DNA from 4 places in the Kribbella sp. NPDC048837 genome. Region 3 is predicted to be linked to each of the others. Evidence: riboswitches for the same ligand, from Rfam matches in the RefSeq annotation. Region 3 holds a riboswitch; each other region holds the start of a gene.
What was found. A riboswitch is a leader RNA that binds a small molecule or an ion and turns the genes downstream of it on or off. The one in region 3 is predicted to bind ZMP and ZTP.
Positions count from the first base shown of each region.

Region 1 (5,748 bases), on a different contig from region 3:
CGCGAGGGAGTCGATGTTGAACCCCCGGCGCGAGATCAGCGCCGCGACCCGGGCCAGCACACCGTGCTTGTTCTCGACCAGGATCGACAATGTGTGCTTGCTCATCAGAGTTCCTCGGTGTCCCACTTGGGCGCCATGTCGCGGGCGATCTGGATGTCGTCGTTGCTGGTGCCGGCCGCGACCATCGGCCAGACCATCGCGTCGCGGTGTACGACGAAGTCGACCACGACCGGCTGGTCCGTGACCGACATCGCCTTGTCGATGGTGGCGTCGACCGAGTCCTTGTCGGAGCAGCGCAGGCCGACGCCGCCCATCGCCTCGGCCAGCTTGGCGAAGTCCGGGATCCGGGCCGAGTGCAGGTCGGTGTTGGAGTACCGCTTGTCGTAGAACAGCGTCTGCCACTGCCGGACCATGCCCAGCGACTGGTTGTTGATCACGGCGACCTTGATCGGGATGCCCTCCAGCGCGCAGGTGACGAGCTCCTGGTTGGTCATCTGGAAGCAGCCGTCGCCGTCGATCGCCCACACGGTCTTGTCCGGCCGGGCGACCTTGGCTCCCATCGCGGCCGGAACGGCGTACCCCATGGTGCCGAGGCCGCCGGAGTTCAGCCAGTGGCGGGGCTTCTCGAACGGGAGGTAGTGCGCGGCCCACATCTGGTGCTGGCCGACGCCCGCGGTGTAGATCGCGTCCGGGCCGGCGATCCGGCCGATCCGCTCGATCACGTACTGCGGGGACAGCGTGCCGTCCTCGGGTTCGTCGTACGCGACCGGGTACTTGGCCCGGACCGCCTCGAGCTGGTGGCGCCAGCTGTCGTACGACGGGGTCCGGCCGGCGCTCGCGATCTCGGTGCGGAGCGCCGCGATCAGGTCGGTGATGACCTCCTTGCAGTCACCCACGATCGGCACGTCGGCGGCCCGGTTCTTGCCGATCTCGGCCGGGTCGATGTCCGCGTGGATGACCTTCGCCTCCGGGGCGAACGAGTCGAGCTTGCCGGTCACCCGGTCGTCGAAGCGCGCGCCGAGGCAGATCAGCAGATCGGACCGTTGCAGGGCGCCGACCGCGGACACCGAGCCGTGCATCCCCGGCATGCCGAAGTGCAGCTCGTGGGTGTCGGGCAGCGCGCCACGGGCCATCAGCGTGGTGACCACCGGGATGCCGAGGAGCTCCGCGAGCTCCTTCAGCTCGGCGTGGGCCTGGGCCCGGATCACGCCGCCGCCGACGTACAGGACCGGCTTCTCGGCCACGGCGATCAGGCGGGCCGCCTCACGCACCTGCTTGGGGTGCGGGCGGGTCACCGGCCGGTAGCCGGGCAGCGAGAGCTCGGTCGGCCACTGGAAGTCGACCTTGGCCTGCATCGCGTCCTTGGTCACGTCGACCAGCACCGGGCCGGGCCGGCCGGTGGAGGCGATGTGGAACGCCTCGGCGACCGTGGTGGCGATGTCATTCGGGTCGTTGACCAGGAAGTTGTGCTTGGTGATCGGCATCGTGATGCCGCGGATGTCGGCCTCCTGGAAGGCGTCCGTACCGATCGCGGCGCTCGCGACCTGGCCGGTGATCGCGACCAGCGGGACCGAGTCCATGTAGGCGTCGGCGATCGGCGTGACCAGGTTGGTGGCGCCGGGGCCGGAGGTCGCCATGCACACCCCGGTCTTGCCGGACGCGGCGGCGTACCCCTGGGCGGCGTGGCCGGCGCCCTGCTCGTGACGTACCAGGATGTGGCGGATCTGGGTCGAGTCGAGCATCGGGTCGTACGCCGGGAGGATCGCGCCGCCCGGGATGCCGAAGACGGTGTCCACCCCGGCATGTTCCAGTGCGCGGATCAGAGCCTGTGCCCCGGTCAGCTGCTCACTCATGAGTGCCTTCCTTGTCCTGTCACGTGATGGCTTGTGGCGACCGATCCATCCTCGCTTGTGGTTGTCTCCAGGTCGTCTCTGGGTCTCAGGTAGTCGCCCTGGCAACAAAAAACCCCTTCCGCCGGGTTGGCTGAAGGGGCGCGCTCGACTCGGTGGTCGCGTCAGTCGGCGCGCCGCACAAGTACGAGGAGAATCGATCGCATGTAGGCATTATTCGCCTCGGGACCGCGATCGGGTCAAGTTCAGCTCCACGCTGTCTCATTTTGTGAGATGGCCGTCTTTAGATACAGACCGCCCCCTCGGACGCCGAACGGACCAGCCGGGTGTACTTGCCGAGCACGCCCTTGGTGATCGCCGGGGTCTTCGGGGTCCAGCCCTGCTTGCGGCGTTCGAGTTCCGCGGCGGTGATGTGCAGGTCGAGCGTGCGGTTCTTCACGTCGAGGGTGATCCGGTCGCCGTCGCGGACGAACGCGATCGGGCCGCCGTCGACCGCCTCGGGTGCGACGTGTCCCACGCAGAGTCCCGTCGTACCGCCGGAGAAGCGGCCGTCGGTGAGCAGCAGGACGTCCTTGCCGAGGCCGGCGCCCTTGATCGCGCCGGTGACGGCGAGCATCTCGCGCATACCGGGACCGCCCTTGGGGCCTTCGTACCGGATCACGACGACGTCGCCGGGATTCAGCGAGCCGACCGCGTCCATCGCACCGCGTTCGCCGTCGAAGACCCGCGCGGTCCCCTCGAAGACGTCCGAGTCGAAGCCGGCGCTCTTCACCACCGCACCTTCCGGCGCGAGCGAGCCGTGCAGGATCGTGATGCCGCCGGTGCCGTGGATCGGCTTGTCGAGCGCACGGATGATCGTGCCGTCGACATCGGGCGGCGCGATGTCGGCGAGGTTCTCGGCCATCGTCTTCCCGGTGACGGTCAGGCAGTCGCCGTGCAGCAGGCCGGCGTCGAGCAGGGCCCGCATGACCACCGGGATGCCGCCGACGCGGTCGACGTCGGTCATCACGTAGCGGCCGAACGGCTTCAGGTCGCCGAGATGCGGCACCCGGTCGCCGATCCGGTTGAAGTCGGCCAGGGTGAGATCGACCGCGGCCTCGCGGGCGATCGCGAGCAGATGGAGGACGGCGTTCGTCGAGCCGCCGAGCGCCATCACCACGGCGATCGCGTTCTCGAACGCCTCCTTGGTGAGGATCTGGCGGGCCGTGATTCCCTTCTGCAGCAGGCCGACCGCGGCCTCGCCGGACTTGCGGGCGTAGCCGTCGCGGCGCCGGTCGACCGCCGGCGGAGCGGCCGAGCCGGGGAGCGACATACCGAGTGCTTCGGCGGACGCGGCCATCGTGTTGGCGGTGTACATCCCGCCGCAGGCGCCCTCACCGGGGCAGATCGCCCGCTCGACCGCGTCGACCTCGTCCCGGGTGATCAGGCCGCGAACACACGCGCCGACCGCCTCGAACGCGTCGATGATCGTGACGTCCTTGTCGCCGAGGCGGCCCGGCATGATCGAGCCGGCGTACAGGAACACCGACGCCAGATCGAGCCTGGCCGCGGCCATCAGCATGCCGGGCAGCGACTTGTCGCAGCCGGCCAGCAGGACCGAGCCGTCGAGGCGCTCGGCCTCCATCACCGTCTCGACCGAGTCGGCGATGATCTCGCGGCTGACGAGCGAGTAGTGCATGCCGACGTGGCCCATCGAGATGCCGTCGGACACGCTGATCGTGCCGAACTCGAGCGGGTAGCCGCCGGCCGCGTGCACACCTTCCTTGACCGCCTTCGCGAGCCGGTCGAGGGACAGGTTGCACGGGGTGATCTCGTTCCAGCTCGAGGCGACCCCGACCTGCGGCTTGGCCCAGTCGTCGTCCCCCATCCCGACCGCCCGGAGCATCCCCCGGCTGGCGGTGGCTTCCAGCCCATCGGTCACTGTCCGGCTACGAGGCTTCACGTCGACCATGCCGCTCACTCTATTCCCCGGCCTACGCTGTGCCAGGTGAACCAGCTCGAGGCGTACATCGACGGGTGGCGGCGGCACGACATCCCGGCCGTCCTGGAGACGTTGACCGACGACTGCGTGGTGATCGAGTGCTACGGGCCGGTCTATCGCGGCCGGGCACGGGTCGAGGAGTGGATGAACGCGTGGTTCGGGGCCGGTGGGACTGTGGACGGCTGGGAGATCACGTCGTCGGCGACCGCGGCTGAGGTATTGGTGGCCGAGTGGCATTTCGAGTGCACGTGGAAGGGCTCGCCGGGTGCGTTCGACGGCTCGACCGTCGCTCGGATCGATGACGGGCGCATCGGCTATCTCCGCGAGTACGCGACCACCGCACCGCTGTACGACTGGACCGGCACCTGGCGGGACTAAGCTGTGGCGCAGACCGCGACTGGCGAGGGTGGAGTACCACCGGGGAGCGGAATCAACCAGTAAGGCGTCGTCCGCCTGGGCGCCTCCGATCTCGGAGGTGCTTGATGCGTTATGGCATGAATCCCCATCAGACCGCGGGCCTGGCGGTGATCGGGTCGCGCGCTCCGTTCACCGTTGTTGCGGGGGCGCCGTCGTACATCAACGTGCTGGACGCGCTCACCGGGTGGCAGCTCGTGCGGGAGGCTTCGCAGGCGTTCGGTGTGCCGGCGGCCGCGTCGTACAAGCATGTGTCGCCGGCCGGGGTGGCGTTGGGTGAGACCGCTTATGTGCGGGCTCGCGATGCCGATCCGAAGTCGTCGTACGGCGACTTCGTTGCCGTCTCGCACCCGGTCGACGCGGAGCTCGCGGGGGTGCTCAAGCGGGTCGTGTCGGACGGGATCATCGCGCCCGGGTACGACGAGGGCGTGGTCGACACGTTGGCTGCGAAGAAGGGTGGGCGGTACCTGGTGCTCGAGGCCGACCCGGCGTTCGAGCCACCCGTGGAGGAGGTGCGCGAGTTCTACGGACTGCGGCTGACGCAGCGGCGGGACGACGTACCGCTGACGCGTGAGCTGCTGGATCCCGCGGTGCCGGATGCGGCCGCCCGGGACCTGGTGCTGGGGTTGATCGTTGCTCGCTACGCCCAGTCGAACACTGTGGTGATGGTCAAGGACGGCATGACGATCGGCGTGGGCGCTGGGCAGCAGTCGCGGGTGGACTGCACGCGGCTGGCCGGTGAGAAGGCCGCCGCGTGGTGGGCGCGCCGATCAGCCGAACCACTCACGGGTGTGTCGATGGTGTCCGACGGTGCGCTCCCCTTCGTCGACAACATCGAGGAAGCGCACCGGTACGGCGTCACCCACATCGCCGAGCCGGGTGGGTCGATCCGCTCGGACGAGGTCATGGCGGCGTGCGCCGAGCGCGGCATCAGCTTGTCGCAGACCGGCGTACGCCTGTTCCGGCACTAGACGGGGGACGTCTCGCGTGGTTTGGGTTCGGGGGCCGGTGGCGGCTCGCCGCCTTCCAGCTGGATGTCGGGGATGATGCGGTCGAGCCACTTCGGCAGCCACCAGGCGCGGTCGCCGAGCAGCGTCATCACCGCCGGGACGAGGATCATCCGGACGATACTCGCGTCGATCAGGACCGCGACGGCCATGCCGACCGCGAGCATCTTCACCGTCGGATCGTCGTCCAGGACGAAGCTCAGGAAGACCACGATCATGATCGCCGCCGCGGTCGTGATCACCCGGGCGGTCGCGCCGATCCCGATGGCCACGGCGCGATGGCTGTCGTTCGTCGCCAGCCAGGCCTCGTGGACGCGGGACAGCAGGAAGACCTCGTAGTCCATCGACAACCCGAACACGATCGCGAACATCAGCATCGGCACGAACGACGGGATCGGCACCTTCTCGTCGATCCCGACCAGGGAGGATCCCCAGCCCCACTGGAAAACCGCGACGATGACGCCGTACGCGGCCCCGACCGATAGCAGGTTGAGGA
Region 1 is NZ_JBVJHF010000006.1:221,053-226,800, forward strand. Features, by position in the region: gene ilvN (acetolactate synthase small subunit) at 1-105, opposite strand, end outside; gene ACZ6O0_RS27655 (acetolactate synthase large subunit) at 105-1,853, opposite strand; gene ilvD (dihydroxy-acid dehydratase) at 2,134-3,801, opposite strand; gene ACZ6O0_RS27665 (nuclear transport factor 2 family protein) at 3,838-4,209, shown strand; ZMP/ZTP riboswitch at 4,215-4,297, shown strand; gene ACZ6O0_RS27670 (5-aminoimidazole-4-carboxamide ribonucleotide transformylase) at 4,314-5,216, shown strand; gene ACZ6O0_RS27675 (MMPL family transporter) at 5,213-5,748, opposite strand, start outside.
Region 1: linked by a shared signal. The riboswitch ahead of ACZ6O0_RS27670 (5-aminoimidazole-4-carboxamide ribonucleotide transformylase) and the one ahead of ACZ6O0_RS16720 (glycine hydroxymethyltransferase) in region 3 are both predicted to bind ZMP and ZTP.

Region 2 (5,748 bases), on a different contig from region 3:
CCTGTTGCCCGGGCGGCGCAGCCTGGGGCAGGCCGACTTTTCCAACGACGTCCCGCATGGTACGACGATCGTCGCCGCCACCTTCCCCGGTGGCGTGGTGATGGCCGGCGACCGGCGCGCCACGATGGGCAACGTGATCGCCCAGCGTGATATCGAGAAGGTGTTCCCCGCCGACGAGTACTCCGCGGTCGCGTTCGCGGGCACGGCGGGGTTCGGGATCGAGATGGTCCGGCTCTTCCAGGTCGAGCTCGAGCACTACGAGAAGCTCGAGGGCGCGACGCTGAGCCTGGACGGCAAGGCCAACCGGTTGAGCGCGCTGATCCGGGGCAACCTGGCGATGGCGCTGCAGGGTCTGGCCGTGGTCCCGCTGTTCGCGGGCTACGACCCGGACATCAAGGGTGGCCGGATCTTCTCCTACGACCCGACCGGCGGGCGCTACGAGGAGCACCACTTCCACAGTGTCGGCTCGGGCTCGGTGTTCGCCCGTGGCGCGCTGAAGAAGCTCTACCACGAGGAAGCGTCCGTGACCGAGTGCGTCACGGCCGTGATCCAGTCCCTGATCGACGCCGCCGACGACGACTCCGCGACCGGCGGTCCGGACATGCTGCGGCGGATCTTCCCCGTGGTCGGTGTGGTCACCGCGGACGGCTACCAGCGGCTGCCCGAGGACGAGGTCGCCGCGATCGTCGACAGGGCCTGGGCCGCGCGGCACCAGCGTCCCGACGGCCCGGCCTCGGCGTCACTGACCTGATCCCGATCGACCGACTGATTAGAGGACGACACCTTCGATGAGCGTTCCGTTCTACGTCTCGCCCGAGCAGCTGATGCGCGACCGGGCCGACTTCGCCCGCAAGGGCATCGCCAAGGGCCGCAGCGCGATCGCCCTGCAGTACGCCGACGGCATCCTGTTCGTCGCGGAGAACCGCTCGCCCGCGTTGCACAAGGTCGCCGAGATCTACGACCGGATGGCGTTCGCCGCCGTCGGCCGGTACAACGAGTTCGAGAACCTGCGGATCGCCGGCGTCCGGCTCGCCGACATGCGCGGGTACTCCTACGACCGGCGCGACGTCACCGGCCGGGCGCTGGCCAACGCGTACGCGCAGACTCTCGGCGCGATCTTCTCCTCCGGCGGTGAGAAGCCGCTCGAGGTGGAGATCCTGGTCGCCGAGATCGGCGCCAGCGCGGCCGAGGACCAGATCTACCGGCTCACCTACGACGGCTCGATCGCGGACGTCCGCGGGTACGCCGTGATGGGTGGCCCGGCCGACCAGGTCGCGGACTATGTCGGCGAGCACTTCAAAGAGAGCATCTCGCTGGCCGGGGCGCTCCGGCTGGCGGTGGACGCGCTCGGTCACGACGGCACGGAGGTCCGCCAGCTGACCCCGGACCAGATCGAGGTCGCGGTCCTGGACCGGACCCGGACCCAGGTGCGCAAGTTCAAGCGGATCTCCGAGGAGACCCTCGAGCGCATCCTGTCCGAGTCCCGCCCGGACTCCGAGCCCACCAAGACGACCGAGGACGCGCCGGTCGCCGAGGAGAGCACGACACCTGCCGCGGTTGACGACGCACCGGTGGCCCCGCCGGAGGACGACGCTCCCGTCGCTCCACCGGAGGAGCCCGGCGGCGACAACCGGCCGCTGTGAGCAAGCAGATCGATGGCGCAGCCGCCGCGGACTCCGCGGCGGCTGCGCTGTCTCGCCCCGGCGACCCGCTGCCGTGGGAGTTGCTCGACGAGGAGCCGGGGTTCCACCGGTTCCTGACCGTGAACCTGCGGCGGTACCGGCTGCCGGACGGGCGCGAGGTCGAGTGGGACGTCTTCGGCCCGAAGTCCGCGGAGGGGATCACCTCCGGCATCACCGTGCTGCCGCTGACCCCCGACGGCCGGATCGTCACGATCCGGATGTTCCGGGCCGGACCTGACCGGGTCGTCACCAACCTGCCGGGTGGACTGGTCGAGCCGGGCGAGGACCCGGCGCTCGCCGGCGCGCGGGAGCTCGAGGAGGAGACCGGGTACACCTGCGAGTCGCTCGACCTGGTCACGTGGCAGTGGTCGTCGGCGTCGTCGATCTACCGCAAGTACGTCGCGATCGCGCGCGGCTGCCGTCCGGACGGGAAACAAGCGCTCGACGAGACCGAGGACTGTGTCCCGGTCGAGCTCACGCTGGACGCGTTCCGCGCCGAGCTGCGCACCCCTGGCGCGATGACGGGGATCGACGCCGCCTACCTCGCCCTCGATCATGCAGGGCTTCTCTAGGTCGTAGGAGCTGTGATGACACCTGAGCCTCAGCAGACCACCCCGCGCGACGACGGCTTCGGCCTCGGCGACACCGTCGGGCTGATGTACGGCCCGACCACCGACGCGGACGCCGAGCGCGTCGTCCGCGAGACGCTCACGAAGGCCGGCGTACGGACCGTCTTCGAGGGACAGGCGGAGGTGACCGTCTGGCTCGGGGGGAGCGCCGACACGCTCGAGCAGCTCGGGGTCGCGCCCGCGGGTCTGCTGCCGGCCGAGGGGTACGTCGTCGCCGTCGGCGCCCAGCAGGTCGTGCTGGACGGGGTCGATGCCCGCGGCACCTTCTACGCCGCGCAGGCCTTCGCACAGCTTGTCCAGGGCAACCAGGTGGACGGCGTCGAGATCCGCGACTGGCCGACGATGCGGTACCGCGGCTCGATCGAGGGCTTCTACGGGACGCCGTGGTCGCACGCCGACCGGCTCGATCACCTGGACTACCTCGGCGCGCACCGGATGAACACCTACGAGTACGCCCCCAAGGACGACCCGTACCACCGCGAGCAGTGGCGCGACCCGTATCCGGCCGACAAGCTGGCCGAGCTAGGCGAGCTGATCGACCGCGCCGCCCGGAACAAGGTCGACTTCACCTTCGCGCTCTCGCCCGGCCTGTCGATCCGCTACACCGACGACGCCGACTTCCAGGCGCTGATCGCCAAGTTCGAGGCGCTGTACGCGCTCGGTGCGCGGGCGTTCAACGTGGCGCTGGACGACATCGAGTACGAGCAGTGGCACAGCCCCGAGGACGAGCAGAAGTTCGGCCCCGGCGGCGGTGGGGCCGGGCTGGCGCAGAGCGAGCTGCTGAACCGGATCCAGCGCGAGTGGGTCGAGACCAAGCCGGACCTCGCGCCCCTGCAGATGGTCCCGACCGAGTACTACAACGTCGACGAGACGCCGTACAAGCAGGCGCTGCGGGAGCAGATGGACAGTGCCGTGGTGGTGCACTGGACCGGTATCGGCGTCGTCCCGGAGACGATCACCAGTGCGCAGGCGGCCGAGGCGAAGGCCGTGTTCGGGCACGACATCCTGATCTGGGACAACTACCCGGTCAACGACTACGCGCACGGGCGGATCCCGCTGGCGGCGTACAGCGGCCGTGAGCCGGGCCTCGCCGACCAGGTCGTCGGCGTGATCTCGAACCCGATGAACCAGGCCGCGGCCAGCAAGCTCGCCCTCTACTCGTTCGCGGAGTTCGGCTGGAACCCCGCGACGTACGACGAGCAGGCGTCCTGGCATGCGGCGATCGCGGAACGCGCCGGGGGAGACGCCGCGACGATCGCGGCGCTGGAGGTCTTCGCCGACCTCACGACGTACGACGGGAAGCTGCACCTGGTGAACGCGCCGGTGCTGTCCGCGAAGACCGCCGCGTTCTGGCGGACCTGGGAGGCCGGGGACCTGGCCGGCGCGATCGCGGACCTCGAGCCGTACTGCGAGGCGATCGAGAACGCTCCGGCCCAGATCCGCGAGGGCGTGATCGACCCGGCCTTCGCCGACGAGGCGGACGCCTGGCTCGACGCGGCCTTCTACTGGGGGCAGGCGCTGCGCCAGGCCCTGCGCGTCCTCGAAGCCGGCGCCGAGGGCAACAGCTCGGATGTCGCCACCGGCCGGGACCAGATCAGCCACCTGGTCACGCAGGCCGAGGAGATTCGCGACATCCGGCTCCCGCACTCCACCACCCACCCGCGGATCGGCGACGGCGTTGCCGACGCTTTCATCAGCAGAGTGACCGACTCGGTATCCTGAGCGGTGGACCGCGACTGGCGTTGAGGTGGACGACCACCGGGGAACGGTCTGCCGGACATCCGGCCGCGCCGCGCGCCTGGGCAGCTGACCTGTAGTCGACGCCCGAAGGAGCGCGCCATGACCGCTGAACTGATGATCGGGACCGACCTCGCCGCCGAGATGGTGGCGCGGGCGGCCGAGCGAGCCCGCGTACTGCGGGAGCGGACCGGCGTGCAGCCGTGTCTGGCGACCGTACTGGTGGGCGACGACCCCGCGTCGGCGACGTACGTCCGGATGAAGCAGAACCGGTCGAAGAAGGCCGGGATCGCGTCGCGGAGCGTCGTCCTGCCCGCGGAGACGACCACCGAGGAACTGGTCGCCGAGATTCACAAGCTCTCGAACGACCCCGAGGTGCACGGAATCCTGCTCCAGCACCCGGTGCCGGCGCAGATCGACGAGCGGGCCGCGTTCGAGGCGATCGACCCGGCCAAGGACGTCGACGGCGTGACGATGCGGTCGTTCGCCGCGATGGCGTTCGGCGATCCCGGGTTCCGGTCCGCGACGCCCGGCGGGATCATCCGGCTGCTGGAGGCGTACGACGTACCGATCGCCGGGGCGCACGCGGTGGTGATCGGCCGCAGCCCGATCCTCGGCAAGCCCGTCGGGATGTTGCTGCTGGCATCGAACGCGACCGTCACCTACACGCACTCGCGGACCACGGACCTGCCGGACATCGTCCGGACCGCGGACATCGTGATCGCCGCGGTCGGGAAGCCGAACTTCGTCCGCGGTGACTGGCTCAAGCCGGGCGCGGTCGTCGTCGACGCCGGCTACAACGAGGGCAACGTCGGCGACGTCCACTTCGAGGAGGCGGTCCAGGTCGCCCGCCTGATCACGCCGGTCCCCGGCGGCGTCGGGCCGATGACGATCGCCCTGCTGCTGGAGCAGGCCGTCGACGCCGCCGAGGCGGCTGCCTCCTAGCTCATCGGTGGCAGCCACCGTCCTTGTCCGGGCGTGAGTGTGGCCGAGCCACGTCGTCGATGCCCTTGTAGGCGTACGGGTCGGTCCCGGCCACCATGACGATGTCGCGGAAGTCGTGGTTGGCGATGTGAACGCCGGGTGGCAGCGAGTGCCAGGGGAGCAGCGACTCCGCGCTCATGTAGTGGTTCGCCAGCGCCCGGCGGAACCCGTGCCGACCGCTGTTCGGCAGCGATCGGTGCAGCAGGTAGCCATTGAAGATCACCGCCGAGCCGGCCGGGACCTCGATGGCGACCGCCTGGTCGTCGGTGTACGGGAAGTCGTACGCCTCCGACGTACAGTCGAAGCGCGGGTCGTCCTGCTCGCGGTCGGGGTAGATGACGCCACGGTGGTGTGATCCGGGGAGCACCCACAGGCAGCCGTTCTCGACCGTCGCGTCGTCGAGTGCGATCCAGACCGCGGTCAGCGAGCGGTCGCGGGTCGGGATGAAGAACTCGTCCTGGTGCCAGGCCTGCCCCGGCTTCCCCTCGGACTTAATGAACAGCATCGACTGCATGGCCTTGACGTTCGGGCCGATGACCGCGGTCAGGGCCCGGACGATCCGCGGCGCGTGCAGCGCCTCGAGCGCGGCGTCCGACACCTTGTGCGGATAGTGGATGCACAGGAACTGCCGCAGTACGTCGTCGCCCGGGCCGATCCGCGGCCCGTCGGCGATCCGGCCGAGCTCCCCGCGGCAGAGTTGCTCGGCGGCGGCGTTC
Region 2 is NZ_JBVJHF010000001.1:466,743-472,490, reverse strand. Features, by position in the region: gene prcB (proteasome subunit beta) at 1-751, shown strand, start outside; gene prcA (proteasome subunit alpha) at 789-1,643, shown strand; gene ACZ6O0_RS02295 (NUDIX hydrolase) at 1,640-2,254, shown strand; gene ACZ6O0_RS02290 (beta-N-acetylhexosaminidase family protein) at 2,270-4,033, shown strand; ZMP/ZTP riboswitch at 4,034-4,122, shown strand; gene ACZ6O0_RS02285 (bifunctional 5,10-methylenetetrahydrofolate dehydrogenase/5,10-methenyltetrahydrofolate cyclohydrolase) at 4,151-4,993, shown strand; gene ACZ6O0_RS02280 (phytanoyl-CoA dioxygenase family protein) at 4,995-5,748, opposite strand, start outside.
Region 2: linked by a shared signal. The riboswitch ahead of ACZ6O0_RS02285 (bifunctional 5,10-methylenetetrahydrofolate dehydrogenase/5,10-methenyltetrahydrofolate cyclohydrolase) and the one ahead of ACZ6O0_RS16720 (glycine hydroxymethyltransferase) in region 3 are both predicted to bind ZMP and ZTP.

Region 3 (5,748 bases):
GCCGCGCCCGGCACGCCGATCAGCCCCAACCTGGCCGGTCGTACGGCGGCTGCCTTCGCGCTGGCCGCGCAGGTCGAGACGAATCGTGCGCAGGCCCGGCGTCACCTCGAAACGGCCGCCGAGATCTACGCGCAGGCGCAGACGAAGAATGTCGGGCAGCTGGTCACGTCGTTGCCGTTCGCGTTCTATCCGGAGACGGCCTGGCGTGACGATCTCGAGCTGGGCGCGACCGAGCTTGCCCTCGCCGCGGGCCGGCTGGGTGATCCGCGGGCGGGCGCTTGGCTGAAGCAGGCCGGCTACTGGGCCACGCAGTACATCGAGCACGAGGCGGGCGGCGACACGCTCAACCTGTACGACGTGAGCGCGTTGGCGCACGCGGATCTGATCAAGGCTGCTCGGTCGGACCGACCGCTGGTTCGCCGGCTCGTCGGGGATCTTCAGGCGCAGTTGCAGATCGGTGTGGACCGGGCGTCGGCGGATCCGTTCCGGGCGGGAGCGCAGTACGACAACTTCGACGCCGTGCCGCATGCGTTCGGGCTGGCCGCGACCGCGCAGCTCTACCGGAAGGTGACCGGCGATCGACGGTACGACGACTTCGGCAACCAGCAACTCGCGTGGAACTTCGGCGCGAACGCGTGGGGTGTGTCGTTCATGGTCGGCGTCGGCCAGAACGCCGAGCGCTGCCCGCACCACCAGATCGCGAACATCCTCGGCCGCGAGCTCACCGGCGCGGTCGTCAACGGCCCGAACTCCGAGGACCTCTTCGAGGAGGGCCTCGGCGATCACCTCGACGGCATGAACCCCTGTCCCGCCGACGGTGTCGACCGGTACGCCGAGTTCACCGGCCACGGATCCCGGTACGTCGACGACGTCCGCTCCTGGCAGGCATCAGAGCCGGCCGACGACTTCGCCGCGATCGCCGTGTACGCACTGACTCGCTAAACCCACCCGGTGCTTCAGCCCGACCGGGAGAACGTCCGCGCTGGTCGCCGACTGACTGCGGTGTCGATTGCGGCGGACGTGCGGTCGCAGTGCGGGCCGCTCTCGAGGTCCGTGGCCGGATCTCATGCGTTGGTGCGGGGATGCTCCGCGCGCCAGTTCTTGATCAGCTGGTCCAGGTCGGTCTTGATGAAGGCGAAGAAGTCGGCGGCCTCGGTGAGCCGTTGGCCGACGGGGGAGTCGGCACCGAAGAGGTCGGCGCCGGCGCGGCTGCTCGACTCCCACTCGCCGAGGGCCTCGTTGCGGCGTTCGAGGATCGCGGCGAAGACGTCCTCGCGGATCCGGTAGTGGTCCTTGCGTGAACCGGGCAACCGCTCGCGCGAGATGAACGAGACCTGCAGCAACTGCCGGACCGCGCCGGACACCGCGGGCTGGCTGATCTTGAGCGACTCGGCCAACTCGGCCGCGGTCATCGTGCCGGTCGGGCTGACCAGCATCCGGCCCATCACCCGGGCCGACATCGTCGGTACGCCGCTGTTCGCCAGCACTCCGGCGAAGCGCTCGACGAACTGGCTGATCTGTTCCGGACTGGGCTCCCGACTCATGGTTGAAGCTTACAGTAATTTGATGTATCGCAACTATCACAAACTTCTGATAACTTGAATTTCATGACCTCGACCTCCCACGCCGAAGGGCCGGCGCTGACCGGCGCCCCCCACTTCGGTGTCCTGCTCGCGCTCTGCCTCGCCGTCCTGGTCCTCGGCCTGGACACGACCGTGCTCAACGTCGCGCTGCCGACGCTGGCCGCCGACCTCGACGCCTCCACCAGCCAGCTGCAGTGGATGGCGAACAGCTACAACCTCGTCCTCGCGGCGCTGCTGCTGCCCGCCGGTCTCCTCGGCGACCGGTACGGCCGGCGCAAGATCATCGCGATCGCGCTGACACTGTTCGGCGCGGCCTCGCTGGCGTGTGCTCTGGCTGACTCGGCCGAGGCGCTGATCGCGGCCCGTGCCTTCCTCGGCATCGGCGCGGCGATGATCGTCCCGGTCGCGCTGTCGCTGATCACCGTGCTGTTCCGCACCGAGGAGGAGCGGAAGAAGGCGATCGGCTTCTTCGTCGTTGCCAACAGCATCGGTATGCCGCTCGGCCCGATCGTCGGCGGCCTGCTGCTCGACCACGCCGGCTGGCAGTGGATCTCATCCTGAACGTGCCGATCTCGCTGATCGCCGCCCTCGCGGTCACCCTGCTGGTCCCGGAGACGCGGAGCTCGCGGCGCCCGGCCATCGATTGGCTCGGGATCCTGCTCTCCAGCGCGGGTCTGGCGTCTTTGGTGTACGGCGTGACCAAGGCCGGCGAGACATCCTGGACCGACGGTGTCACCGTGCTGTTCCTGGGGCTCGCCGTCGTACTGATCGCCGGGTTCCTGTTGTGGCAGCGGCGGACCACCGAGCCGTTGATCGAACTGCGGTTGTTCCGCGAGCGGACCTTCACCGGGGGTGCGGTGCTGCTGACGGTCGCGGTGTTCGCGATCTTCGGGTTGCTGTTCACGATGCCGCAGTACTTCCAGGGCATCAACGGATCGGACGCGCTGCACACCGGGCTGAAGTTGTTGCCGTTCATCGGCGGGATGACCGTCGGCGCGAAGCTGGCCGAGCCCGTGGAGTCGAAGGTGGGGACCCGGCTGGTGGTGATGACCGGGTTCGTGGTGATGGCCGTCGGGTTCGTGCTCGGGGCCTTCACCGACCTCGGCACCGGGTACGGCTACACGGCGATCTGGTTCGTGGTGGTCGGGTTCGGCCTCGGGTGCTCGATGCCACAGGCAATGAACGCGGCGCTCGGTGTGCTCGACCCGGAGCGAGCCGGTACCGGATCCGGTCTCCTGCAGGCGTTCCGGCAGGTCGGCGGCACGATCGGCGTCGCCGTACTCGGCACCGTGCTGAACTCGGTCTACCGCCACAACGTCGACACGACCGGACTACCCGCGCAAGCCGCCGACGCGGTCGAGAGGGGCCTGGGCGGAGGGCTCGCGGTCGCAAGCGAGTCCGGCTCGTCCGGCTTGCTGGCCGATGTCCGCGATGCGTTCATGACCAGCCTGAACACGACCATGTGGGTCTCGGCCGCGATCGCGGCCGCCGGCGCGGTGCTGGCCGCCGTACTGATGCCACAACGGAAGACGCCCGCTCCCACGCGCGTGGGAGCGGGCGCGGTGGAACTCAGCTGAGCTCGAGGCCCGGGTAGAGCGGGTGCTTGTCGAGCATCTCGGCCGAGGCTGCCCGGGTCTTGTCCGCGACGCCGTCGGCGAGCACGTACTTCGCCTTGGACGGTGCACCGGCCGACGTGGTGGTCGGCGTGGTCGACGAGAGGACGTCGACGATCAGCTCGGCGACCCGGTCGAACTCGTCGGCGCCGAAGCCGCGCGTGGTCAGCGCCGGCGTACCGATCCGGACGCCCGAGGTGTACCAGGCACCGTTCGGGTCGCGGGGCACGGCGTTCCGGTTGGTCACGATGCCGGCGTCGAGCAGCGCCGACTCGGCCTGCCGGCCGGTGATGCCGTACGACGAGACGTCGAGCAGGACCAGGTGGTTCTCGGTGCCGTCCGTCACGAGCTTCACGCCACGCTTCATCAGGCCCTCGGCCAGCGTGACCGCGTTGTCCGCGATCGCCTGCGCGTATTCACGGAACGACGGCTGCCGGGCCTCGGCGAGCGCGACCGCCTTGGCCGCCATCGTCTGGCTGAGCGGGCCACCCAGCACCATCGGGCAACCCCGGTCGACGGAGTCGGCGTACTCGGGCTGGCAGAGCACCATGCCGCCGCGCGGGCCGCGGAGCGACTTGTGGGTGGTGGTCGTGGTGACGTGGGCGAACGGGACCGGGTCGAAGTCGCCGGTGAAGACCTTGCCCGCGACCAGACCGGCGAAGTGGGCCATGTCGACCATCAGCGTCGCACCGACCTCGTCGGCGATCTCGCGCATCGTGGCGAAGTTCACCTTGCGCGGGTACGCCGAGTAGCCGGCGATCAGGATCAGTGGCTTGAACTCGCGCGCCTTGCGGGCGACCTCGTCGTAGTCGAGCAGCCCGGTCTCCGGGTCGGTGCCATACGAGTGCTGGTTGAACATCTTGCCGGAGATGTTCGGCCGGAAGCCGTGGGTCAGGTGACCGCCGGCGTCGAGCGACATGCCAAGCATCTTCTGGTCGCCGAGCGCCTTGCGGAGCTTGGTCCAGTCCTCGTCGGTCAGGTCGTTGACGTGCTTCGCGCCCGCTTCGGCCAGGGCCGGCGACTCGATCCGCTGGGCCAGGATCGCCCAGAAGGCGACCAGGTTCGCGTCGATGCCGGAGTGTGGCTGGACGTAGGCGTGCGGAGCGTCGAACAGTGCCGTGGCGTGGTCGGCCGCGGTCTGCTCGACGGTGTCGACGTTCTGGCAGCCGGCGTAGAAGCGGTGCCCGATGGTGCCCTCGGCGTACTTGTCGGACAGCCAGTTGCCCATCGTCAGCAAGGTGGCGGGGGAGGCGTAGTTCTCGCTCGCGATCAGCTTCAGCGACGAGCGCTGGTCGGCCAGTTCGGCCTTGATCGCGCCGGCGATGGTCGGTTCCACCGCGCCGATCACCTCGAGCGCGTTGCGGTACGCGGCCGAAGCGGCGGCGGCATCGAAGGGTTGAGTCATCGTTGTCTCTCCTGCGGTTGCAGTGGGTCGAAGGCACCCAGGCGCACGGTGCCGACGGTTTTCGCTCCCCGGTGGTTCTCCACCTCAGCGCGCCAGTCGCGACGCGCTCACCCTATCGTGCGCTCGATGATCGCCGGGAACAGTGTGGTCCGCGGGAGGGTCCCGAAGACGCCGCCCCAGTCGTTGGCCAATCTCGAGGCGACGAAGGCGTCCGCGACCTCGGGCGTCGAGTGCCGGACCAGCAGTGACGCCTGCAGGCACAGGGCCATCCGCGCCGCCAGCGTGCGGGCGCCGGCCTCGGCTCCCTCGACGTCAGCAAGCGCTTGCAGTACGTCGTTCGCCGCGGCGTCGAGGCGCTGGTCGGCGCCGCGCGCCGCCCCCACCTCCAGCAGCCACGCCTCCAGTGACTCCGGCTTCCGCAGCGCCCGCAGCACGTCGAGCGCATTCACGTTGCCGGACCCTTCCCAGATCGAGTTCAACGGCGACTCCCGGAACAGCAGCGGCAGCCCGGACTCCTCCACGAACCCGTTCCCCCCGAGACACTCCAGGGCCTCGGCCACCATGAACGGAGTCCGCTTACAAACCCAGAACTTGGCGAGGGGCAGTGCGATCCGCCGGAAAGCCGCAGCCTGTTCATCACCGTTCACAGAAGCATCCACAGCAGCAGCAAGACGCATTCCCAGGGCGGTTGCTGCCTCGCTCTCCAGGGCCAGGTCGGCGAGCACGTTCTGCATCGCGGGCTTGTCGGCGAGCAGCCCGCCGAAGGCGGAGCGGTGCTTCGTGTGCCAGACCGCCTCCACCAGCGCGCGTCGCTGGAGGGCGGACGACCCCAGCACGCAGTCGAGGCGGGTGGCGGCGACCATTTCGATGATCGTGCGGACGCCGGCGCCCTCGTCGCCGAGGCGGTAGCCGATGGTGTTGTGGAACTCGACCTCGCTGGACGCGTTCGACCGGTTCCCGAGCTTGTCCTTCAGCCGCTGCAGCGCGAAGGTGTTCCGGTTGCCATCGGCAAGCACTCGCGGCACGACGAAGCAGCTCAGTCCGTCCGGCGCCTGCGCGAGGACCAGGAAGACGTCGACCTGCGGCGCGGAGCAGAACCACTTGTGCCCGTTCAGCTGGTACTCACCGTCGTCCCCGGCCGGCGTCG
Region 3 is NZ_JBVJHF010000003.1:230,203-235,950, reverse strand. Features, by position in the region: gene ACZ6O0_RS16740 (glycoside hydrolase family 9 protein) at 1-942, shown strand, start outside; gene ACZ6O0_RS16735 (GbsR/MarR family transcriptional regulator) at 1,065-1,544, opposite strand; gene ACZ6O0_RS16730 (MFS transporter) at 1,608-2,144, shown strand; gene ACZ6O0_RS16725 (MFS transporter) at 2,129-3,160, shown strand; gene ACZ6O0_RS16720 (glycine hydroxymethyltransferase) at 3,153-4,601, opposite strand; ZMP/ZTP riboswitch at 4,630-4,711, opposite strand; gene ACZ6O0_RS16715 (acyl-CoA dehydrogenase family protein) at 4,709-5,748, opposite strand, start outside.

Region 4 (5,748 bases), on a different contig from region 3:
GTCCCTGCTGGGGGAACTGCCCCTGCTGCGGGAAGGACTGCCCTTGCTGCGGGTACGCCTGGCCCTGCTGGTACGGCGCCTGCTGCTGGAACGGCTGCTGTCCGTAGGGCGCCTGCCCGTACTGGGGACCACCGTATCCCTGGCCCGGCTGCTGCTGTTCCGGCTGGGTCTGCGGCTGAGCGTACTGCGGGAACTGCTCCGGGGGCGGACCGTACCCGCCCGGCTGACCTGGGTAGGGATTCTGCGGCGGCTGGGGAGGGGATGTGGTCACGGACGCTTCCTGTAGCTCGATGTCGGGACAAGCGGAACCACCGCACCTTACTCACCCCGACGGGCCATTTCGCCTCCCGGTATGGCACTGTGCCGGACATGCTCACCATCGCCCGACTGGACCCTACCGACCGTGACACCTGGCAGACGTTGTTTGCCGGCTACAACGAGTTCTACGGGCGCACGATGACGGACGAGTTCTTCGACGAGGCGTGGGCCAGATTCGAGCGGGACACCGAGATCCACGCCTTAGGTGCCTACCTCGACGGCCGGCTGGTGGGCATCGCGCACTTTCTCGTCCACGCGAGTACGACGGCACCGGACTCCTGTTATCTGCAGGACCTCTTCACCGCGCCCGAGGCCCGCGGTCAGGGTGCGGCGCGCGCGTTGATCGCGGCCGTCACCGACTGGGCGAGGGAACGCGGCTGCGGCCGGGTGTATTGGTCGACGCACGAGAGCAACGCCACCGCCCGACGGCTCTACGACCAGGTCGCCGAGAACCGCGGCTTCATCCTCTACACGATCCCGCTGTAGCGGTCGGCGAGTTCGCGTCCGAGGCGGGCGAGTTCGGCCTGGACCGAGGGTGGGTCGATCACCTCGATCGAGCCACCCCAGCCGGCCAGGTGCTGGGCGATCATCAACGGCGTCGGCGCGGTGACCTTGAGCCGCACCCGGTCGCCGTCCATCCCGTCGACCTCGCAGTTGCGGCCGAGCCGGTCCTGCATCACCCACACGAACCGCTCGTCCATCAGCACGGTCGCGGTCAGCCCGGAGCGCCGTTCCTCCATCCGGTCGACGATCTCGCCCCACGCCACGGACAGGTCGAAATCGGCCGGCCGCTCGAACGACTCCTCGGTCAGCTCGGCCGACACCACCCGCTCGACCCGGAACGTCCGCTGGCCCGTGCCGGTCTGCGCGATCAGGTACCAGATGTCGTCCTTGTCCACGAGCCCGAGCGGATCCACGAGGCGCTCCGACTCGTCCCGGCCGCGCCCTTGATAGACGAGCCGCACTCGGCGTCGCCGTACGACGGCATCCTGCAGACGACGGACGAGTTCGGGGCGTTCCTTCACGTGCTCGCCCCAGCGGGCCGGGTCGATCACGACCGCCTCGGCGGCGGCTTGCGCGTGTTCACGGAAGGTGCTGGGCAGCGCGCGGACGAGCTTGCGGAGCGCGGCCTTCGCGTCCGGAGCGATGGACGCCGCCGGGCCGACCAGGAGGAACAGCGCCTGGGCCTCGGTGGCGCTCAGACCGCTGAGATCGGTCCGCGCGCCACCGATGAGCTGCCAACCGCCGTTGCGCCCGGGCTGTGGATAGACCGGGATGCCGGCGGTCGACAACGCCTCGAGATCGCGGCGCGCGGTGGCGACGGAGATCTCCAGCTCCTCGGCGACCTCGGCGGCAGTCACCCGGCCCCGGGCCTGCATGAGCAGCAGCACCGCCACCAATCGATCCGCTCGCACCCGTTGATCGTCGCAGACAAACCGCTCATCCGGTGCGCACTTTTGCCGCTGGTGCTTACGGTGCGGCGACCTCCTGGGGTGCGTCTTCGCCGACCAGGCCGTCGATCGACTCGCGGATCAGGTCGGCGTGGCCGGTGTGCCGCGCGTACTCCTCGATCATGTCGGCGAGGAGCCGGCGCAGGTTGGGTGAGCGGCCGTCCGGCCAGACCAGGCTGCCGGTCGTGTCGAGACCGCCGTTCGCGATGGCCTCCGCCACCGAGGCGCGCGAGCGGGCGACCATGTCGCGCCAGAGCTCCACCAGTTCTTGGGGGGAGTCGTCGGCGGCGGTGCGCCACTCCCAGTCGGGGTCGGAATCCCAGTCGATCTTGTTCCACGGCGCGCCCGGGTCCCGGCCGTGCAACCGGTGCGAGAACATGTCGGCCTCGACGAGGGCCAGGTGCTTCACGAGACCGCCCAGCGTCATCGTCGAGGGGCCGAGCCGGGTGTTCATCCCGGCCGCGTCCAGCCCGCCGGTCTTCCACGCGAACGTCCGGCGATTACGCTCCAGCACACCCAGCAGCGTCTCGACCTCGTCGCCCGCCGCCGGCAGCTCCATCACAGTGTTGTAGTCCATGGCCGGGACGCTACGCTCGGTTCCGGACAGTTCACTTCCGGAATGGTGAGGACCTGTGGCGTACGACGTGAGTCCGACGGCGCGGACGTTGATGGTGCTGGAACTGATCCAGAACAGCCCGGGCATCACGGCCGAGCACCTGGGGGAGAAGCTCGGGGTCTCCGAACGGGCGGCCCGGCGCTATGTCGCGATCCTGCGCGAGGCCGACATCCCGATCGAGTCGGTCCGCGGTCCGTACGGCGGCTACCGGGTCGGTCGCGGACTGCGGCTGGCCCCACTGATGTTCACCACCACCGAAGCGCTCGGCCTGGTGATGGCGGTGCTGGAAGGACCGCGCGGCGCGGCCGACCCGGTCGAGAACGCGCTCGGCAAGATCATCCGGGTCCTGCCCGAACACATCGCCCGCTCGACCGACGCCATCCGCCGGGTCAGCGCGCGCGGTCCCGATCCCGGCGTCCGCACGCCGGACCCGGAGATCACCGCGGCCCTGGTCTCCCAGAGCACCGCCGGCCGGCGCGTCATCCTTCAGTACCGTCGGCACCACGGCGAGGAATGGCCGATGGACGTCGACCCGTGGGCGGTCGTCGTCCGCCGGGGCCGTTGGTATCTGCTGTGCTGGTCGCACACGAAGAATTCCCGCCGCGTTCTGCGCGTCGACAGGATCGCCAAAGTCGAGCCGCAGGGCGAGGAATTCACCGCACCCGCCGACCTGGACCCACTGGCCGCCGTCGAGGAACATCTGGCGATGGGCTGGAAATACCCCATCGAGGTCATCGTCGACGCCCCGCGCGACGACGTGGCCCACTGGATCTCCCGCAGCATGGGCCGCCTGGAAGCCATCGACGACACCCACACCCGCCTCCTGGCCAGCACCGACGAGCCCTACTGGTACGCCGGCCAGCTCACCTCCCTCCCCGCCCCTTACCACATCCTCCGATCCGCGGAACTCAAAACCGCGGCCCGCAACATCGCCAACCGCTTGCTGGAGGCAAGTAACAGTGAATGAGATCGAGTTCGCCGCCGAGATCTGGTACTGGCGCGGGCCGGCGCCGTGGTATTTCATCACGGTGCCGGAGGAGGACTGTGCGTACCTCGAGGCGGAATCCAATGTCGTGACGTACGGGTGGGGGATGATCCTGGTGCAGGCGCAGATCGGGGACAGCGTGTGGGACAGGTCGATGTTCCCGAAGGACGGGCGGTACATCCTGCCGGTGAAGGTGGCGGTGCGGCGGGCCGAGGAGCTCGACGACGGCGACGTACCGACCGTGCGGTTGCGGCTGCGGAGCTGGAAGGTCTCCTGAAACTGTCGGCGAGTGGGACTAGCGTTCGTCACAGACCCGGGAAGAGGGAGGGAACGGCATGTCCACGCTGTCAGATCGGCCGAACACGGCACTTGTGGTGATCGACGTCCAGAACGGTGTCGTCAGCGAAGCCCACGAGCGCGACCAGGTGGTGTCCAACATCAGCACCCTGGTCGGCAAGGCCCGCGCCGGCGGTGTGCCGGTGGTCTGGGTCCAGCACTCCAGCGAGCACCTCGTGAAGGACAGCGACGAGTGGCAGCTGGTCCCCGAGCTCAAGCGCGACGAGGCGGAGCCGCTCGTGCACAAGACCTTCGCCGACTCCTTCGAGGACACCGACCTCGAGGACGTCCTCGCCGAGGCCGGGATCGGCCACCTCTTCGTCAGCGGCGCCCAGACCGACGAGTGCATCCGCTCCACCATCCACGGCGCCATGGTCCGGGGGTACGACGTCACCCTGGTCGGCGACGCCCACACCACCGAAGACCTCTCGGAGTACGGCGCGCCGACCCCGGACAAGGTCATCGCCCACACCAACCTCTACTGGGAGAACCACACGGCCCCGGGCCGCACCGCCGCCGTCCAGCCCACTGCCGAGGTCACGTTCTCTGGGTAGGGTGGTTCCACACGACTGGCGAGGGTGGGTCACCACCGGGGAGTGACGCGACGGGCATCGACCGCCTGGGTGCCGACGGCAACGACATCCCGGGAGACTCGTCATGCCACATCGTGTTCTGCACCTGTCCGACACCCACATCAGCCGCACCGGCCCGGACGAGGACGGCGTCGACGGTCTCGGCGCGCTCAAAGGACTGTTGTACGACGTACGCGGGGTGCCGGAGCTGGATCTGATCGTCGTCAGCGGGGACATCGCCGACGACGGGTCCGAAGAGGGATGCACTGCGGTGCGCTCGGCCGTGGGCGAGTTCGCCGCTGAGCGAGGTGTCCCGCACGTCTACTGCACCGGCAACCACGACCGTCGCGACGGCTTCACCGCCGCCCTCGGCTGGGGCCACCTCGGTCCGGACGGCTCACCCATCGGCCGCCAGGCCGACATCGCCGGTGCGATCGCCGCGGTGAGCGACGTCGACGGCCTCCGCGTCATCACGCTCGACAGCCTGGTCCCCGGAGAGACACACGGTGTGCTGGGCGACGACCAGCTGGACTGGCTGGCCGCCGAGCTGGCCACACCCGCGCCGGCCGGGTCGATCGTCGTACTCCACTACCCGCCGATCTCCGTCGACGCGATCCCGTATCTGAAGCCCGTGGTCCTGCAAGAGCCCGAGAAACTGGCACGCGTTCTCGCCGGGACCGACGTACAAGCGGTCCTGTGCGGCCACCTGCACCACCAACTGTCCGGCCGGCTCGCGGACAAGCCCGTCTGGGTGACTCCCGGCGTGATCACCCGCATCGACCTCACGGCCCCCAGTCACCTCGCCCGAGGCGTCCTCGGCGCCGGTGCAACCATCGTCGACCTCGGCGGCCCGTTCGCCCCGCTCTGCCACACCCTCCAAGCCCGCAACCCCGACGCCGGCACCGAGGTCTACGTCTACAACCCCCTCACCGGCGCGATCGAGCACTCCTGAAGTGCTTCAGCGCAGCGTCGCGGTCTCGGCGAGGATGGTGAGCAGGGCGGCGATCGCGGGTGGGTCGGGTGGTTCGCCGTACGTCGCGGCGTAGACGTGGCGGCGGGAGCCGGGGAGCTCGGTGGCGATGATGCCCTCGGCGTGGTGGGCACGGAGGGCGAGCCCGGGCATGGTCGTCACCCCGAGGCCGGCCGCGACGAGCGCCTGCATGACCACCATGTCGTCGGACGTGTAGCCGATCCGCGGCTCGTAGCCCTCGGCGGCGCACAGCGAAACCAGGTGACTGCGGCAACGATCGCATCCGGCGATCCAGGTCGCGTCGCGGAGCCCGGCCAACTCGACCGGCTGATCGGCGGACAGCAGGTAGAGCGGATCGTCGAGCAGATGATGCAGTCGTACGCCGGACGGCTCCGGCTCGGTCTCGTCGTACCGGAAGACGATCGCGACGTCGATCGTGCCGGTGCGGAGCAGTTCGAGCGCCTCCGGCGGATGCGCGTCGAGCAGGTTGATCTCGAGGC
Region 4 is NZ_JBVJHF010000001.1:246,736-252,483, forward strand. Features, by position in the region: gene ACZ6O0_RS01230 (LppU/SCO3897 family protein) at 1-271, opposite strand, end outside; gene ACZ6O0_RS01235 (GNAT family N-acetyltransferase) at 370-804, shown strand; gene ACZ6O0_RS01240 (helix-turn-helix transcriptional regulator) at 786-1,733, opposite strand; gene ACZ6O0_RS01245 (DinB family protein) at 1,789-2,346, opposite strand; gene ACZ6O0_RS01250 (helix-turn-helix transcriptional regulator) at 2,402-3,352, shown strand; gene ACZ6O0_RS01255 (DUF1905 domain-containing protein) at 3,345-3,647, shown strand; gene ACZ6O0_RS01260 (cysteine hydrolase family protein) at 3,706-4,260, shown strand; ZMP/ZTP riboswitch at 4,262-4,338, shown strand; gene ACZ6O0_RS01265 (metallophosphoesterase) at 4,364-5,230, shown strand; gene ACZ6O0_RS01270 (LysR family transcriptional regulator) at 5,237-5,748, opposite strand, start outside.
Region 4: linked by a shared signal. The riboswitch ahead of ACZ6O0_RS01265 (metallophosphoesterase) and the one ahead of ACZ6O0_RS16720 (glycine hydroxymethyltransferase) in region 3 are both predicted to bind ZMP and ZTP.